4 regions of the Trichococcus shcherbakoviae genome follow, and region 1 is predicted to be linked to each of the others. Evidence: riboswitches for the same ligand, from Rfam matches in the RefSeq annotation. Region 1 holds a riboswitch; each other region holds the start of a gene.

Region 1 (4,423 bases):
GCTTTTTTGGTAAATATTTTTGTATATGTCCTCAGTCTGTGTTCGGCCATGTCACTTTTGAGGACCAGACGTCCATCAGCTTATCCTGCATAGCCTGTGAATATTTTTGCGAAATCGTCGGCAGAAAATCACTTTGCTTAAAGATTGAACGGCTGTATCTGTTCCGATAGACGAAGTCAAAAATGATGATGTCCTTTTTATCCATCAATATTTTGCTATTCGGAGGGTATTTTTGAAAAATGATCAAACAAAATATTTTGCAACTTTCGTTGACAGAAAACCACTTCAAAAGTATAATGAAATAGTTGGTTTTGCGGTCATGGCGGAATGGCAGACGCGCCAGCTTGAGGGGCTGGTGGGAGTATCTCCCGTGGAAGTTCGAGTCTTCTTGGCCGCATAATAATACAAAAAAAGGGTTTCCTTCATCACATCGATGTCGGAAATCCTTTTTTGTTGGTTTTATTAGTTCACATTTGAAATTGCATAATCAGCTTCTTCGGGAGTAAATTGTTCCCCAAATTCTGAAATTAATTGATCATATGTTTCGGCCTTGGACATATGCATCGTATGGGCATAAGAATCTGCTTTATTTGAAGCGGATTTATATTCGCTCGGGATTGTAGTGTCTTCTCCCCGCAGTGATCCAATTCCTAGAATCAGCACTACCACTAACCAGACCCACTATTTTTTGTAAAATGGTTTCTTTTCAATATACACTTTACCGTCTTCACCTTTGAACCTCTTAGCCATAATCATATTCCTCCAATATTAGTATTAATCGGCAGACCACTTCCTGCTGAGCGGTTTATATCCTTTCATTACAGACCGGGCACTTCATTTTTGGTTTATAAAATGTGCTACTACGCTTTCCATCCAGCATATATCTGTTATAATGTCGTGGATATCTTTTTACTGAAGGTTATCCTAAATAAAGGAGGGGCTTGTTTGAAGCTTTTACATACATTAAAACCGATAGTTGCAGTCATTGCTGGAAACGTTATTGTCGCATTTGCGATTGCGGCGTTCATTTTGCCGAAAAATCTGATTGCTGGGGGATCGACGGGGCTTGCCATTATTTTGAATCATTTCTTCGGATTGAACATTTCCTCGGTCGTGCTGATATTCAACGGCTTCATGTTTTTCGTTGGGGCCGCCTTGTTGGGCAAGAAGTTCGCCTTGACGACGATTCTGAGTACAATCATTTTTCCGACTTTTTTGACTTTTTTCCGGACAATACCCACTTTGCAGGACATGACCGATGATATTTTGCTTTCGGCAATCTATGCAGGGATCCTCTGCGGGTTGGGTGTCGGGCTTGTTTTTAAGGTCGGTGCTTCAACAGGTGGGATGGATATTCCGCCGTTGCTTCTGAACAAGCATTTCCGCATTCCGGTTGCGGTCGGGATGTACACGTTCGACGTCATTTTTTTACTGATCCAGGCGTTCTTTTCCAGCATGGAACAGATCCTTTACGGGCTCATCATGGTGTTCCTGACGTCCATCGTCATCAATAAAGTTATGGTAACCGGGACAAATAAGATGCAGCTTTTCATCATTTCCAAAAAGTTTGAGGAAATCAAAGAAGCGTTGCTGTATGTGCAGGACGTCGGTCTGACGCTGGTGAATATCGAAACGGCTTTCGAGGGGGCGCAGCAGCAAGCGGTGCTGTGCGTCATCGAGCAGCGTAAACTGTCCGCCATCAACGCCTTGGTCAACGATATTGATCCTTTTGCTTTCGTGATCATCGGTCAGGTGCATGAGGTTGCCGGGAAGGGTTTCACACTGGAACGCCAATCCGGGCTTGTAGAATAATAAAATAAAGCAGGGGCAGCCTCGAAAATGGAGGCTGCCTCTGCTTTGTTGATTTTTATTACACGACTAAAATTGGTTCGTCGACAGTTCCTTTAGTGATTTAAGCTAAACAGCCGACGCACCCCGTTAATAACTAATTGGTCGGCAGCCGCTCAGTACCCGCGCGCCGATTTTTTCGGTACGAACAATTGCGGGTTGGTCCTCGCGATGACGGCCAGTACCATAATCGTGAATGCGCCGGTCGCCAATGCGCTGGCGCCGTTCAGCGTAATCGAGTAGAACCATGCGCTCCAGCCTTCAGGGGCGTAGGATCCCCAGAAATAGTAGCCGGCGATTGTGTGCCAGAAGTAGCGGCCGACCGTGCCGACGATGGTGCCCAAAATGACTTGCCACACCAATGACTTTTGGTTTTGATCAGCGATTGCTTGTTGGACTTTAGGCGTGAACAGGCCGGCCAAACCGGTGAAACCGAAGGCGATGAAGTATTCGATGAATCCTTGCAGCGGTGTCAGGATGTATGCAGTCCCGATCAGGATGTGCAGCACACCCCACAGGAAACTGGCGAAGAAACCGGGAACCAGACCGCGGCGCAGGCAATAAAGAATCATGACCGGCGCTCCTACCGTTACGGAAAAACTAGGGCCGATATTGAAAGGGATCAAAGACAACACTGTCGCTAAAGCCGCGATGATGGTCCCTTCAATCCAGATGTTCAGATTTTTTGACATAAAAAACTCCTCCTTTTTGGGCATAATACACCATCAACAAAGGAGGAGAATGAATTTCAATTCTCAATCACAATCCCTACGCTCGTGCTAACGAACAGGTTCGAAGGGTCAGAATCTAAGTTCAATCTCAGCCATGAAGGCACCCCTTTGTGAAACGGTTTATTTAGTTACAGCTAACTTTACTACAGTTTATTTCGTTATGCAAGATTCACGCTGCACAAAGGCACGTCCGAAAAAACGGCGGCCTGAACAATCTTTTGTGCAAAACTACCTATTTCAGTTCTTTTTCTGCCTGTGCCTTCAGGATGGCTTCGCGTTTCTTTTTCTTCTGGGTATTCAGGTAGGAATCGATTAGGCCACCGATTATTGTGCCGATACCGAAGCCGATCGTCAGGTTGCCCGCGAAGTAGCCGATTGAAGCGCCTATAAGCATACCGTACATCGTGTAAGTAAAGGAATTTTGCAATGTTGGATCTTCATCCACCGGCAGATTTTTCTTTGCCGCTGCTTGTTTATTTTTATGCAGTTCCGGTATTGTTGGGGTCACATTTTTGCGCTGGATCTGATTGCCTTTGTTCTTTTTCGCCATTTGTTGTACATCCTTCCGTCTATCTGAAACATCTTTTGTCTCCAAAGAACATCATATCAGTTCGTTTATGGCTCTTCAATAGCTATTGGAGGCGGATGCAGGCGAAACCGTGCAAAAACGGAAAATTGTTCATAAATCGACGGCTCAATGCTCTTCGGATAGTTCAACGGGATCGCCGTTATCATCCTTAAAGAAACCCTTCAGCACAAAGGCATCATCTGTCGGCCGATAACCGATGGCGGTGCGCGCCTGTGAGATGTCCAGGCGCGGGAAACGATTGTCGGAAAGTCCGTTCACCAACAAGAATGGCTCAACAAGCTTCGCTTTCAGGGCGCAGTCGACCAAGTGGCAAAAATCCCTTGGAGACAGGTATTCGGACAAACCTGCTTCATCGGTGATCGGGTCGTCGATATTTTCATTGAAGTTGCCGATGCGGATGCCGATCGATTCCTGGCCTTTGGTAAAGGCGAAATGGCTGGCCAAACCCTCCAGATAGACTTTCGAAACGCCGTAAAGGTCGCCGGGGCGGACCGGTGCATCGACCGGAACCTGCACATTTTTCGGGTAGGCGCTGACAGCATGGATAGAGCTGGCGAAGATGATGCGCTTGACAAAGTTCTCGTACTTGGATGATTCCTTGAACAGGTAGTAGGGCATCTTGTAGTTCAACCCGATCAGCGCATCGTCGAAAACGGCATCGGGTGAAGGGTTTCCGGCCAGATGGATGACGTAATCGATCCCTTCGAGCAGGCCATCCCAGTTGCCGACGACAGTGAGGTCCAATTCTTTGACGATGGTACCCTCCAAAAGGGCCGGCTCGACGTCATGGAAATGGACATCCACCAAGGTCAGTTCGTAGCTCTTCTTCAGGTGATCCACCAAAACTCTTCCTATATTACCGCTTGCGCCGGTGATCATTATCGTCGTCATTATCGGTACCCCCTTGTTTCTGTGCAGTTACAATAGTGAGTGACTTTGCTTTAACTGTATGCAAGCCGCCGTAAAATGTCAAAGGATAGCCCTTACAAAAACGGTGATTACTCAGTCAAAAGGGGAATGTTATATTTCTGTAAGGAATGGGTAAATTAATTAAGCCCGGGGAACTAACTTAGTATAATAGGGGTAAGATGATAGGCAAGGGCAAGATACTTTTCAATCGAAAACGAAGGGGTGAGTCGGATGGACTTGTTGAATATGCAAATGCGCGCTTCTCAAGGTCAGTGCGGATCTGTTGTGCAACAATTTTCCCATTCATTCTTTTGCCCGACAGAGCACGTGCTTCCGCATGTGTTTT
Region 2 (4,423 bases), 1.1 Mb from region 1:
GCAGCTTGCTGGACCGGTACTTTGTCGTTATGGAAAGCGCCGGCGCCGTCAAAGCCAGACTTTTGCTGAAAGGGATGCTGTACCAGATCCTTTTCCTTCTGGATGCGTACTTTTCTGTCCCAAAAACGGATAAGAACAGAGGCATCTCCTCGTTGCCGCTGATTTCCGCCATAACGGAACACATCGACGAGAATCTGGACAAAAATCTGGCGGTCGATAAACTGGCAGCGGCTTTCCATCTCTCCTATACGCATCTGTGCAGATTGTTCAAAAAGGAAACCGGCAGCACAATCCACAGCTATATTGTCGAACAACGCCTTAACAAAGCTGTGAAACTGCTGATGTTCACCGACAAAAATATCCGCTATATCGTGGACGCCTGCGGATTTCCCAATCAAAAATCCTTTTCGTCGGCCTTCAAAAATAAACATGGCATGACGCCGAAACGTTACCGGGAGGAGAAAAAGGTATGAACTGCCCATAATGATGGCACAAATCGCCCCTTTTTCTGCCGGAAATTCCCTAAAATAACAAGTAGGGAAGGCGCTACCCGTTTTAGCTGTGATTATAATGAAACCGTTTTACGGAAGGGTGGGATATTGCCTGTTTGGACGAAAAAAGGATATGGAGGGATTAGGGAATGAGACGTAAGACATTCAGCACTATTTTTACATTAGGGATAACGGCAGGCTTGCTTGCCAGTTGCGGTTCCGGAGAATCGGCGGATCAACAGGATTCAGCCCAACAAGAAAGTGTGCAATCGGCCGCTGCTTACGATGGCGTCGTGAAGACCAGCATCTATGTAAAAGGCTATGAAGGAGGACCGGGTGTACCGAAACTCATCATCGAGTTGGAGGATGCGGTCGACAGTGTCGATCCTAGTGGCTGGCAGGTCATGACAGCCGGGGCGAAACGCACGGTTACGGACGTCTACACATCCGATGAGAACGGGAATCCGCAGGAAAATTCAAACTTCATCGCGATCGATATGGAGACCGGCTTCAATGATGCGACGTTCAGCGTGATCGGATCTCCGTTCACCTACAATACGACGACATCGATGAATGAATGGTCCCCAGCTTATGAGGTCGCAATCGCTGCGCCTTCGATCACGATCGAGGATGAGGACTACTCTTTGAGCATCACGGAGGATGCCGCAAACAACCGCATCTCCCCGGATACCGATTTGTTCACGGCGAGAGGGACTTTCAGTGGCACCTACGTGAATCCGATGACGGATCAAGAAGAGGAATTGACGCTTTCGACAGCTGCCTATGAACCGGAAGGACTTGCCGAAGGGGAAGCGAATCCGTTGGTCATCTGGCTGCACGGCCAAGGGGAAGGCGGAACAGATCCCGACATCGCCATCCTTGGAAATGAAGTGTCCGCATTGGCAAAAGAGGAGATCCAGTCCTATTTCCAAACCGATGACGTGGCCGGTGCGTATGTTCTGGCTGTCCAAGCGCCTACCTATTGGATGGATGAAGGGGATGGAACGAACGGGAACGGCAGCGGCATCTCCCGATACACGGAAATCTTGATGGATACGATCAATGATTATGTCGCTGCGCATCCGGATGTCGATACCGACCGCATCTATCTGGGAGGTTGCTCGAACGGCGGCTACATGACCATGAACATGGTCATCCAATACCCTGCCTATTTTGCAGCGGCTTATCCCGTCTGCGAGGCGTATGCTTATTATGAATATGAGCGGAACAGCGACGGCACCTACGTGAAAACGAATGATGAAGCTACCGGAACATCGAGTTTTGTGAAGACAGATCAAGTTTGGTTTACAGAAGAAAAAATCCAGGCGATCAAAGACTTGCCGATTTGGTTGGTCCAATCTGCGGATGATCCGGTTGTCGTGCCTATGAACTATCTGTTGCCGACTTACCAGGCACTTATCCAGGCGGGAGCGGAAAACACTTGGGTTTCCTACTTTGAAACGGTTGAAGGAACGGACAGCCTAGGCACTACTTACCTAGGTCATTTCTCCTGGATCTACTTGTTCAATAACCAGGTAACTGGTGTCCAGGATAAAGCTGCTATCATTGCTTCGACTGACGCTGAAACGTTCGGCTTCGAAGCAAGCAACGCTACCGGAGGCGGCGCGGCGGCAGCGACAGTCGGCGAAACTACTTATACAAATATTTTTGAGTGGTTGAACGATCAATCGAAATAAAAAAATCATCCTTGAATAAGGATGGCGCATATGCTAAGATGATGACATAACTGCATACGAAAAAAGGGAGCTTGTGTCAGCAGGCTGAGAGGAAGTAATCAACTTCGACCTATTACCTGATTTGGATAATGCCAACGTAGGGAAATAACATTGAATGATTCTATTCAGCGGGAAATGCCTATTCGGACATTTCCCGCTTTTTTTGTCGTCGCATCAAACAAACTATTTGGAGGTACCCCATGTTCAAAACGCTATTCGAAAATGTACAGCGACAGACGCCGCTGGTCCATTGCATCACCAATTATGTCACCGTCAATGATGTCGCGAATGTCCTCTTGGCTGCCGGAGGGTCCCCGATCATGGCGGATGCCCCCGAGGAAGTCGCGGACATCACAAGCATTTGCACCGCCCTGAATCTGAACATCGGAACACTGAACAGCAGAGCCGTGGAGTCCATGCTGCTGGCAGGGCGCCAAGCTAACGCGCTCTCCCATCCTGTCGTTTTGGATCCGGTCGGCGCGGGGGCATCCTCTTTCAGGACCGAAACGACACTCAGACTGCTGGAGGACATTGCCTTCACCGTGATCAAAGGGAACATTTCGGAAATGAAGACGATCCATGCCGGCAGCGGCACAACGAAAGGCGTCGATGCCGACATCAGCGATGCCGTGACCGAGGAGACGCTCGAGGCAACGGTCGCGTTCGCCAAACGATTGGCCGACCGGAATGATGCGGTCGTCGCGATCACCGGAGCGATCGACATCGTTGCGGACCGGGACAAAGCCTACATCATCCGCAACGGGCATCCGCAGATGGCGAAGGTGTCCGGAACCGGCTGCATGCTGTCGGCAGTGATTGCTGCCTATTGCGGAGCCAACCCGGAGCAGTTGCTGTATGCCACGGCGGCAGCGGTATGCCTGATGGGAGTCAGCGGCGAGCTGGCTTACGAAAGGATGATCCGCAATGCTGCAGGGACGTCATCCTACCGCAGCTACATCATCGATGAAATCAGCAAGATGTCGGCAGAAAAACTGGAAGGGGGCGCTAAAATTGAGACTAGATAAGAACGATTTGCTGCTTTATGCGGTGACCGATCGCCAATGGCTGGGGAACGCGTCCTTGGCGGAACAACTTGAAGAAGCCATCCAGGCGGGCGTTACCGTCGTGCAATTACGCGAGAAGGAATTGGATTTCGATGCCTTTGTATCCCTTGGCAAGGAACTGCAGGCCGTGGCCAAACGCCACCGCGTTCCTTTCATCATCAATGATGCGGTCGATGTAGCCTTGACGCTGGATGCGGACGGCGTTCATGTGGGGCAGAGCGATATGCAGGCGGGAGACGTCCGCAGCCGGATCGGCGAGGGGAAAATACTGGGCGTTTCTGCCCATTCCGTCGAAGAGGCGCTGACGGCGGAACGGAACGGGGCCGATTATCTGGGTGTCGGTGCCATCTACGGGACAGCGACGAAGCTGGATGTCGACACGCTGTCGATCGAAACGCTGCAGCAGATCTGCCAGGCGGTGAGCATACCCGTTGTGGGGATCGGAGGCATTGCTGAAGGGAACATCCTCAAGCTGAAGGGCAGCGGCATCGACGGGGTTGCCGTCGTATCCGCCATCTTTGCGCAGCCTGACATTACCGCGGCAGTGAAGAGGCTTCGCCCGTTAGCCGAAGCGATGGTGCAACCATGAAACTGGAAGCAGCCATCTTCGATCTGGACGGGACGTTGCTGGATTCCATGCCGATTTGGCAAGGATTGGGAGAAAATTATTTGCTTCAGAAAAAGGTGCAGCCGGCTTCGGGTCTGCAGGATGCGTTGAAGACGATGAGCCTGCAGCAAACCGCACAACATTTTCGAGCGGCCTACGGATTGCACGAAGATGAAGAGACAATCATTGGGGAAATTGAAACGCTGATTGCCGATCTTTACCGTTATGAAGTCCCGCTTAAAGCCGGCGTAGCGGAATATCTGCAGACGTTGCAGGATAAGAATGTGAAAATGTGCATCGCCACCGCGACCGAAAGAAATTTGGCCGAGAGCGCCTTGGAACGTTTGGGCATCAGGGAATACTTCAGTACCATTCTGACCAGCAGTGAAGTAAAGACGGGCAAAGACAATCCGCTCATTTTTCAGCGGGCGTTCGAACAGCTTGGGGCTCCCCTCACGAAGACCGTCATCTTTGAGGACGCCCTGCATGCCATCGAAACGGCAACAGCAGCCGGATTCCGGGTGG
Region 3 (4,423 bases), 1.4 Mb from region 1:
GGCACGGCTGCAAAAAGGTCAGCCCGGGATGCCAAAATTGTTATATGTTTCATTTGGACAGTCAACGAGGGAAAGATGGCGCGCTGATTTACAAAGTCCAGAGCAGTTTCGATCGTCCGCTGAAAAGGAACCGGCGCGGCGACTACGTCATACCGCCCGGTTCCACGATACGCGTCTGCATGACTTCTGACTTCTTTCTTGAGGAAGCGGACGAGTGGCGCGGCGAAGTCTGGAAGATGATTGAAAAGCGGTCGGACGTGCTGTTCTACTTGTTGACGAAAAGAATCGAACGCGTGAAAGATTGTCTGCCTGAAAATTGGGGAGACGGTTGGGAAAACGTGTGGATGAATGTCTCTGCCGAAAACCAAAAGATGGCCGATAGGCGGATTCCGGTACTCCTAGATCTGCCTTTCAAACATCGAGGCATCATGGCCGCACCGTTGATCGGCGAAATCGACTTGACGAAGCATTTGTCATCCGGAAAAATCGAACGCGTCATCGTCGGCGGGGAAAACTATGACGGGGCAAGGGAATGCCAATATGAATGGGTGCAGAGGATGCACCAAGACTGCGTGATAAATAATGTGAACTTCGAGTTCATCGAAACCGGGAATCATTTTGTGAAGAACGGACGGAAGTATGAAATTTTGGACAAAAGAAAGCAGCAGGAGCAAGCAAAGAAATCCGGCTTGTTTTATGAAGGGCGTGCGGTTTCGGTTCATCTGACGGAAGTTGCCCAGGGCGAATCGGTGCCGCTTTTTCGAACCGACGCCGTGACTTTGTGCGATTCCTGTGCCTACAAGAAATTTTGCGGTACGCAATCCGGCAGCCCCAGCTGCATGTTATCATTATGAAAAATTAAGACAGAGGGTGGAAGAATGAAGGCAGTCGTAGTGCATGAAGCGGGTGGACCGGAAAAACTGGTGCATGAGGAAGTTCCTCTTCCGGAAATCCGGGAAGGCTGGTCGCTCGTGAAGGTCATGGGCTTCGGCATCAACCATTCGGAAATCTTTACCCGAGAGGGGAAATCCCCTTCGGTCAAGTTTCCCCGCATTTTAGGGATTGAATGTGTAGGGATTGTGGAACGTTCGACCGACGAAGAGAGATTGCCGCTCGGTCAAAAAGTGGTGTCGATCATGGGGGAAATGGGGAGAGCATTCGACGGGAGTTATGCGGAATATGCTTTGTTGCCGAATGACCAAATCTATCCCGTCCACACCGATCTGCCTTGGTCCCAACTGGCTGCCATTCCGGAAACCTACTATACGGCTTTCGGTTCCATGAAGAATCTGCGGATCCAATCGTCCGATCAGATTTTGGTTCGGGGGGCAACGAGCGGTGTGGGGGTTGCCTTTGCCAAGTTAATCAGAGCCCAATTCCCCGATATCAGGATTTACGGAAGCACACGAAAAGCCGAAAAGGGCGAGAGACTGAAGGAAGCCGGCTTCACCGACTACGTCGAAGATCGCAACGGCATTTTGGATACCGAGGAGACTTTCGACAAGATTCTGGAATTGATTGGGCCCGCGACGATCAAGGACAGCCTTTCCCATATACGGGAAGCTGGCATTGTCTGCAGCACCGGTCAACTCGGCGGGAAATGGTTTCTGGAGGATTTCGATCCCATCATGGAATTGAAGCACAACAGCTACTTGACTACTTTCCATTCGAATGAAGTTTCCGGTGAAAAGTTGAATGAACTGCTGGCTTACATTGAGGGGAAAGGCGTTGCGGTGGATCCGGAGAGGGTTTTCACGCTCGAAAAGGTTGCCCAAGCCCATGCCTTTTTGCAGAGCCAGAACAGTTTCGGAAAAGTCATCGTGCTGGATCCGAGCGCAAGACGAGAAGAAGCTTCAGAATAGGGTTGCGTTTCCACAGGTTATTGGTTAGAATTTAATGAGAAACACTGGGGGTGCGCGTAAGCGCTGAGACCGACACTGTCGGAACTCTTTGTACCTGATCTAGTTCATACTAGCGTAGGGAATGTGGCGTTTGACTATTCGCATAATAGACATCAAAACGTTATATTTTCTGATTTTCGCATCAGATTATATAGCGTTTTTTAATTTCAGTAGGGGTGCGCAACTGCGCTGAGACCGACACTGTCGGAACCCTTCAAACCTGATCCAGTTCGTACTGGCGGAGGGAACTGAGCTTGGTCTGGAATCCGTACGTATATCCAAGACATCTCAGGGGAGGTGTCTGTTTATTTTCATTCAATTCAGGGAGGAGGGGGAACGGCTCGCATAGGTCAGGATTAAAAAGGAATCATTCAAACTGAAAAGGGGAAAACATTATGAACACAAAAAAATTAGTCACCACTGCCTTGATCATCGCCATGGGGGTAGTCAGCAACAGCATCTTTGTCATCCCGATCGGCATTGCAAAGGTAGCACCGATGCAGCATCTGCTGAACGTATTGACTGCTGTCTGGTTAGGACCCGGATATGCCGTCCTTCAGGCCTTCGGCGTTTCCGTGCTGCGCAACTTGTTGGGGACAGGGACCGTCTTTGCCTTTCCGGGCAGCATGATCGGGGCTATTTGTGCAGGTCTGTTTTATGCCAGAACGCAAAAGCTCGGTTACGCGGCACTGGGTGAATGGATTGGCACCGGAATCCTGGGGTCGTTGGCGAGCACTTTGCTGGCGCAGTTCTTTATGGGCATGGAAGCCGCATTGATGCTCTTTTTGCCGAGCTTCGCGATCAGTTCCGCCATCGGAGCGGGTATGGCTTATTTCATCATCCTGGAAATGGGAAAAAGAAGCGTGTTGGACCGGAACAGAACGTAAGAAAAGGCTGTTATATAAATTAACTAAGAAACAACCGGAACGTGAACCGGTTGTTTTTTTGCCGTTCTCCGAGATATAGCCGCTGATCGAAGCTGGCGATTATTTCCGTTGTTCTCCACCGGTAAACGGGTGAGCATGGTAGCAGGCGACTAACATTAATGCGAAAGAAAATAATTTTCATTAAATAATAATTGAAAAAACTATTTTCATGTGTTATTCTATCAGCGTAGAGAAAAGGCGAAGTCAAAAATGCGTACCTCGCTTTTGGCGTTTGCGCACAGCAGGAGGCAACAAGCAATGACAATCATCGAGGAAATCCAAAACCAGTATTCCGCTTTTTCCGCAAATGAGAAAAAAATCGCGGATTACATTCTCCGGAACAAAGCTTCCATCAAAAATATGAATATCAAGGATTTAGCGGCGAAGGTGGATACATCGACGTCCAGCATCACCCGTTTCTGCAAACATATCAACATCGATGGGTTTGTGGATATGAAGATTGCGTTGCGCTCAGTGACAAGCAACCAGCAATTGAAAGAAATGCCGACCGTCTATGATGATATTTATGGCTACTATACGCAAGTCATCGATGAAACCAATCAGATGATCGAGGATCAAGCAATCGAAACGGTTGTCGATTGGATCAAAAATGCAAAAAAAACCGTGATTTACGGCATCGGCAGTTCCGGATTTACGGCCGCTGAATTGGCGCAACGCTTGATCCGGATGGGCTTGAATGTCACTGGGGTCACCGACTCCCACTTGATGATCATCAACAGCTCGATCATCAAGGAAGACGAATTGGTGATCGCCATTTCCAATTCGGGGGAAACGCCGGAGTTGATTGCGTCATTGGAAATCGCGAAAAAGAAAAAAGCGAAGATCATCGCGCTGACCAGCTTCAAAAACAGTTCTCTGACGAAGCTAGCGGATGTCACCTGCTTCGGTTACCACTCGCGGTTCGTCAACAACACGGTGTTCGTCAATACACAGTTCGGGATGGTGTACCTGATCGATGTGATTTCGACACTCCTGCTGCAGGACAAGGATTTCCAATACAACATGGATCTGACGAGAGCAAATGTACAGGGTTATTCAAAAAAAACGGAATAGCAAGTGGCGCGCATAGCCTGTGTTTTCATGAAAAAAATTCAGGTCATAATCAAAGAGGGGAAAGACAAATGAAAAAAGTAATCATCCATGCAGAAGTGTATACGGGAGAAACGGTCATCGCCGATGGGTTTGTCCGGTTTGGAAAAGAAATCAGCACAGTCGGTAAGATGTCGGAATACGTTCCTGAATCAGGCGAGGAAGTGATCGACGCATCTGAGAGCAGGCTGGTGCCCGGCTTCATTGATATCCACAGCCATGGCGGCTATGGTGTGGACAACATGGACGGCGATGCGGAGGGCATCGATCGGATGATTGCGGCGATGCACCGGGAAGGAATCACCAGTTATTTTCCGACGACGATGACGCAATCTTCTGAAAATATCGAAAAGGCGTTGACCGGCATCCGCAAGGCCGCGGAAAAAAATCCGGTCATCCAAGGCATCCACCTCGAAGGGCCATTCATTTCCGCAGTATTTAAGGGAGCGCAACCGGAAGAACACATCAAACTGCCGGATGCTGCCC
Region 4 (4,423 bases), 1.1 Mb from region 1:
TCCGGGTCCTGAAAAACATAGCCCCAGGAAGCCGGCGTCACGAGCTTTTCGGCCTTCATCGGCACTTCGATCGATTGCGGAATCAGCCCGCTCAACACCTGCAGCAGCGTGGATTTGCCGCAGCCGGACGGCCCCAAAAGCAGCACTTTTTCGCCTTCAGCCACCGAAAAGGAAAGGTCCTTGAACAACAAATCGGCGTCGCCGGGAAACTTCAACTTCAGCTTTTCCACATACGCTCGCTGCTCCATTTCCGCCATCCTCCTTAATCCATATCTGTGAAATCTTCAGTCGAAAGCGGACGGACAAGGTTCGTCACGCCGGTATCCTCCAGGACTTCCGCCAAGTAGTAGGCCAGCACCCCGGCAAAGAAAATCGAGCCGGCAAAACGGGCCAACAAATACAGCGCCAAGTTCCAAGCAGCCAACTCAGCAATCTGCCCGTTCAACGCATCCACCACTAGCGAACCCACGCAAGATGCCGAAGCTGCCAAAGCGGCAACCTTCAGGTCAAAACGTTTGTAACGGAAGGCCATGAACACTAATTCCGCAAACAATCCTTGCACCACGCCGGAAAGCAAGACGGTCAGACCCCATGGCGACCCCAAAAGGAATTCACCTGAAGCCGCAGCGATTTCCGCCAACAGCGCCACACCCGGTTTGCGGATGATGAAATAGGCGAAGGTACCGGCGATGAACCACATGCCGTACAGCAGCTGATCAAGATGCAGACCCAACGGCTGCACCGCGTAATAAACCGTTCCCCACAGGATGTAGACGATCCCGAAAGCGATGGCGATGACGATCGTCACCAAAATATCTGTAAGCTTCAATTCTTTTTTCATTTTCTCTGTCTCCTCTTTGCGTTTGATTTTGTCGCTCAGTTCTCCAACGGTACCGGCCATGTTTCCATGCGATAGGCCATTTCCCAAAATGCGTATTCGTACTGGCTGCTGATGATGAAATGTTCTTTCATCCTTTCACGGTCCGCTTCGGTTGCAGATGTAGCGATCTTATCCAGATGCGCAATCTGTTCATCCACCCGGTCCTGAAAATCCTTCCCGCCATAGGTAGCGATCCATTCCTGATAGATCGGTTCTTCAGGTGCCGCGTCAATGAAGGCGTCGCCGATTTCGGCATAAAGCCAGTAGCAAGGCAGAACGGCGGCGATCACATCCCCCAAATGCCCCGAGTGGCCGGCATGATAGAGATGGGACGTGTAGGCGTATGTTGTGGGCGCGGGTTTGAAACACTCTTTTTCTTCCGCGGTGATGCCCAGCCTTTTCGAAAATTGTTCATGCAGGCCGATTTCGGCGCTGTACGTATGCTTCGCGAAGTCGGCGAACTGGTTGGTCGTCGCAATATCCGGTGCTTTGGCTGCGCCGAGCGCCAAAATTTTGGCGAAGCGCGTCAGGTAATAGGAATCCTGCTGGATGTAAAAACGGAAATTCTCCAACGGCAAGGTGCCGTCCCCGATCCCTTTCACAAACGGATGCTCCATGCTGGCTGCCCAGATCGGTTCTACCGCTTGGCGGATTTGTGCTGAAAATGTCATTGCTTTCCCTCCATATGCTGTGAGCGCTCCGCAAGGGTCCCGACTTATCCGAACGGCCGCTCTTGATTTTTGCAAACAAAAAAACCACTCTCTTCCCAACGGAAAAAAGTGGTTGTATGTTCCTTATGCAATAGGGACTTACTTAGCCAAAAGAGGCTGCCACTTCCCTACGCTGGTACAAACCAGATCAGGTTCTAAGGGTCTCGAAGTCCTACTTCGATCTCAGCTTTTTGGCGGACAGTCATCCGCCGGTAAAGCACCCCTAGTGGTAAAAAGAATATTCAGTTCATTTGCTATTGTTCTAATCGTATCATAATTTTTCCGGAAGTCAACTCGTTCTGTTGCACGAAACGTTACCGTTTCTTGTATTTATTCACCATATGCAGCCAACAACGCTTGTCCGTCTGCTTCAAAAACCTGCAATGCCTGCAGCGCCAAATCCTTGTTCATCATGTTATTCAGGACATCCGGAGGGATCGTGGCAGTATGCGCGCCCGACTCCAAAGAATCGATGACTTGTTGGGAATTTTTGAAGCTCGCTGCCATGATTTTGGTCTTGTAGCCTCTGGCATCGATGAACGTCCGCATGGAACGGATCGCCTTGAAGGGATCGATCGCATTGTTCAGCATCCTGTTCACATACGGTGCCAGATAATCGCATCCGGCTGCGGCGGCCAGGATCCCCTGGTCCGCAGAATAGATCAGTGTCCCCAGGATCGCTCTTTCCGGATCGTCCTCTTTCACTTTTTTGATTGTTTCCAAGCCTGCTTGTGTAACGGGAATCTTTATCGAAAGTCGGTGATTTGCATCAAATGTCTTTATTGCTTCATAATCGGCAAACATTTCTTCAGAAGTCGTACCCAGCAATTGTACAAAAAGTTCCGTCGGCTCCAAAGCCAATAAATCTTGTAATTGTTTGAAGCGACTGCCGGAACCAGTCGACAAAATCGTCGGGTTGGTGGTGACTCCTTTCAGAAATCCGCTTTTCAAAAAACTTCCGATTGCTTTGATGTCGTTCGAATCTATGTACATACGCTACTACCCCACAGTTTCAGTGATTTTGATGATGGTGCCTTCCGCGATTTCGTTCACTGTTTTGTGTTCAACATACAGCGAGCCTGCCAATTCAGCGACTGTTTCTCCGCTGAAGTTAATGGTGATGTGCCCCAGATCCCTGAGGTTTTTGTTGACCACATCACCCACTGCTGTGACGCGATAACTATCGTCGCCGATAACCAACGCGTGTCCTAGTTGAATATCCTGCTCCAGTGCATTTTGTTCGATCAGGAAGCAATATGGCCGCAATGCTTCCGGAGCATCGTCTCCGAACAATACCATCATATCCTCAGCTAAAAACTCCTTAGCGTTAGGTCCGATTTCTGTGACTACCGTTGAATAAATTGACATTTTTCTTCACCTTTTCCGATTATTACTTTTTATTTACGAGGCAAAGCGGGCTTGTCCCGCTTTTCTTCTTTTTTAATATAGTCCGAAGCTTGCTAACCAAGCGACGAATACGCGGGGCACACCGTTCAGGAATCGAGAATAAAGAACGGATGGTACGCCGACTTCTACTGTTTTGGCTTCTGCTTCTTGCAAGCCTAACCCGACTGGAATGAAATCGCAAGCATTTTGTGTGTTGATGGCGAACAAAGCCGGTAAAGCTAAGCTTGGTTCGATATTGCCTTTGCCGATTTCAACACCGATTAATGTTCCGATAACTTGCGCGATTACAGCACCAGGTCCCAATAGCGGAGAAAGGATCGGCAAGGAGCAGATGAACCCAATGACCATCAAGCCCCAGACATTACCTGCCAATGGAATCATCATTTTCGCGAACAGATTGCCGATTCCGCTGCCTTGGATAATACCGATCAGCATCGCTACAAAGGCCATGAACGGGATGATTGTCTGCAAGACTGTCTGCACCGCTTCACGGGCTGATTGCAGCATGATAGCGATCCCTTTACCTGCAGCCAAACCGATTTTTGCCACTACGCTGCCTTTTTCGGCATTTTGTTGCGTCAGTTTTTTGTCTGTAGTGTAAGCGACTTTCTCTTCTGCCACTGGTTCTGCAGTTGCTACGCTTGCTGCCGCTACATTTGCTGTCTCGCCAGTTACTTGGATCTGATTCAAGCCAACATTTGAAACGTAAATGTCTTCGGTGATGTATTTAGCCAAAGGACCAGATTTACCGGTGGCAACAACGTTGATTGTCGGGATGCCTTTTTGAGGATAGATGCCGCATCTCAATGTTCCGCCGCAGTCGATGATAGCCAAGGCTGTTTCATCATCCGGAATGGATGTTTTGAATCCGTTTACGGCTTCCATACCTGTAAGTTCAGCGATTCTGTCGACGATGGCAGGTTTTTCTCCGCCGCCTACGATGTAGATGAATTTATGTTTTTGCTCTGTTGGTGTGATGATCAGTGGTCCGCCCCAGCCGCCGGAACCTTTTTCGACTTTGATGCTGTTATATTTTGTCATAATGAATACCCCTCTCGTTCTCATGCATTCTATTTGTTTAATGCAACATCTTCTTGGTCGTTAGTATTGAACTTTCGCTGTTTTGCTCAATTGGATTCCGGATTTTTTGCAGACATAAGCAGTTGTGAAGTCGGTTACATATGCGCCTACAGCATTCATCACAAGCCCGACAAGCAGATAACGGATAGCCAATGGCGTGGTGCTCAATCCTAACGTTTCAACACCTGACGCGATTCCCAGGAATACGAACAATTCACCTGCATTGATATGTGGGAAAAGGCCGTTACTCGTGTGGTTGTATTGTGCAAGTGCCGCATAGAAACTTGGTTTGTAGAATTCCGGCAAAAATCTCCCTAGGGTGAATGATGCGGGGTTCCCCAACATG

What was found. Region 1 has a riboswitch for thiamine pyrophosphate ahead of thiT (energy-coupled thiamine transporter ThiT). Riboswitches for the same ligand answer to the same signal wherever they lie in the genome.
Region 2: another riboswitch for thiamine pyrophosphate. It lies ahead of thiM (hydroxyethylthiazole kinase); the one in region 1 lies ahead of thiT (energy-coupled thiamine transporter ThiT).
Region 3: another riboswitch for thiamine pyrophosphate. It lies ahead of thiW (energy coupling factor transporter S component ThiW); the one in region 1 lies ahead of thiT (energy-coupled thiamine transporter ThiT).
Region 4: another riboswitch for thiamine pyrophosphate. It lies ahead of tenA (thiaminase II); the one in region 1 lies ahead of thiT (energy-coupled thiamine transporter ThiT).

What each region holds. Positions count from the first base shown of each region.
Region 1 is NZ_OY762653.1:610,509-614,931, reverse strand. Features, by position in the region: gene ACKPBX_RS02915 (hypothetical protein) at 32-205, opposite strand; tRNA gene ACKPBX_RS02910 (tRNA-Leu) at 314-397, shown strand; gene ACKPBX_RS02905 (Ltp family lipoprotein) at 463-669, opposite strand; gene ACKPBX_RS02900 (YitT family protein) at 946-1,812, shown strand; gene thiT (energy-coupled thiamine transporter ThiT) at 1,965-2,540, opposite strand; TPP riboswitch at 2,597-2,697, opposite strand; gene ACKPBX_RS02890 (hypothetical protein) at 2,812-3,129, opposite strand; gene ACKPBX_RS02885 (NAD-dependent epimerase/dehydratase family protein) at 3,274-4,059, opposite strand.
Region 2 is NZ_OY762653.1:1,679,439-1,683,861, forward strand. Features, by position in the region: gene ACKPBX_RS08025 (helix-turn-helix domain-containing protein) at 1-473, shown strand, start outside; gene ACKPBX_RS08030 (prolyl oligopeptidase family serine peptidase) at 641-2,188, shown strand; TPP riboswitch at 2,242-2,348, shown strand; gene thiM (hydroxyethylthiazole kinase) at 2,428-3,252, shown strand; gene thiE (thiamine phosphate synthase) at 3,239-3,880, shown strand; gene ACKPBX_RS08045 (HAD family hydrolase) at 3,877-4,423, shown strand, end outside.
Region 3 is NZ_OY762653.1:1,980,979-1,985,401, forward strand. Features, by position in the region: gene ACKPBX_RS09515 (DUF5131 family protein) at 45-854, shown strand; gene ACKPBX_RS09520 (zinc-binding dehydrogenase) at 879-1,862, shown strand; TPP riboswitch at 1,899-2,001, shown strand; TPP riboswitch at 2,064-2,165, shown strand; gene thiW (energy coupling factor transporter S component ThiW) at 2,297-2,788, shown strand; gene ACKPBX_RS09530 (MurR/RpiR family transcriptional regulator) at 3,086-3,901, shown strand; gene nagA (N-acetylglucosamine-6-phosphate deacetylase) at 3,970-4,423, shown strand, end outside.
Region 4 is NZ_OY762653.1:1,741,702-1,746,124, reverse strand. Features, by position in the region: gene ACKPBX_RS08370 (ABC transporter ATP-binding protein) at 1-248, opposite strand, end outside; gene ACKPBX_RS08365 (ECF transporter S component) at 263-841, opposite strand; gene tenA (thiaminase II) at 877-1,551, opposite strand; TPP riboswitch at 1,699-1,825, opposite strand; gene ACKPBX_RS08355 (transaldolase family protein) at 1,921-2,583, opposite strand; gene ACKPBX_RS08350 (PTS glucitol/sorbitol transporter subunit IIA) at 2,590-2,958, opposite strand; gene srlE (PTS glucitol/sorbitol transporter subunit IIB) at 3,031-4,038, opposite strand; gene srlA (PTS glucitol/sorbitol transporter subunit IIC) at 4,099-4,423, opposite strand, start outside.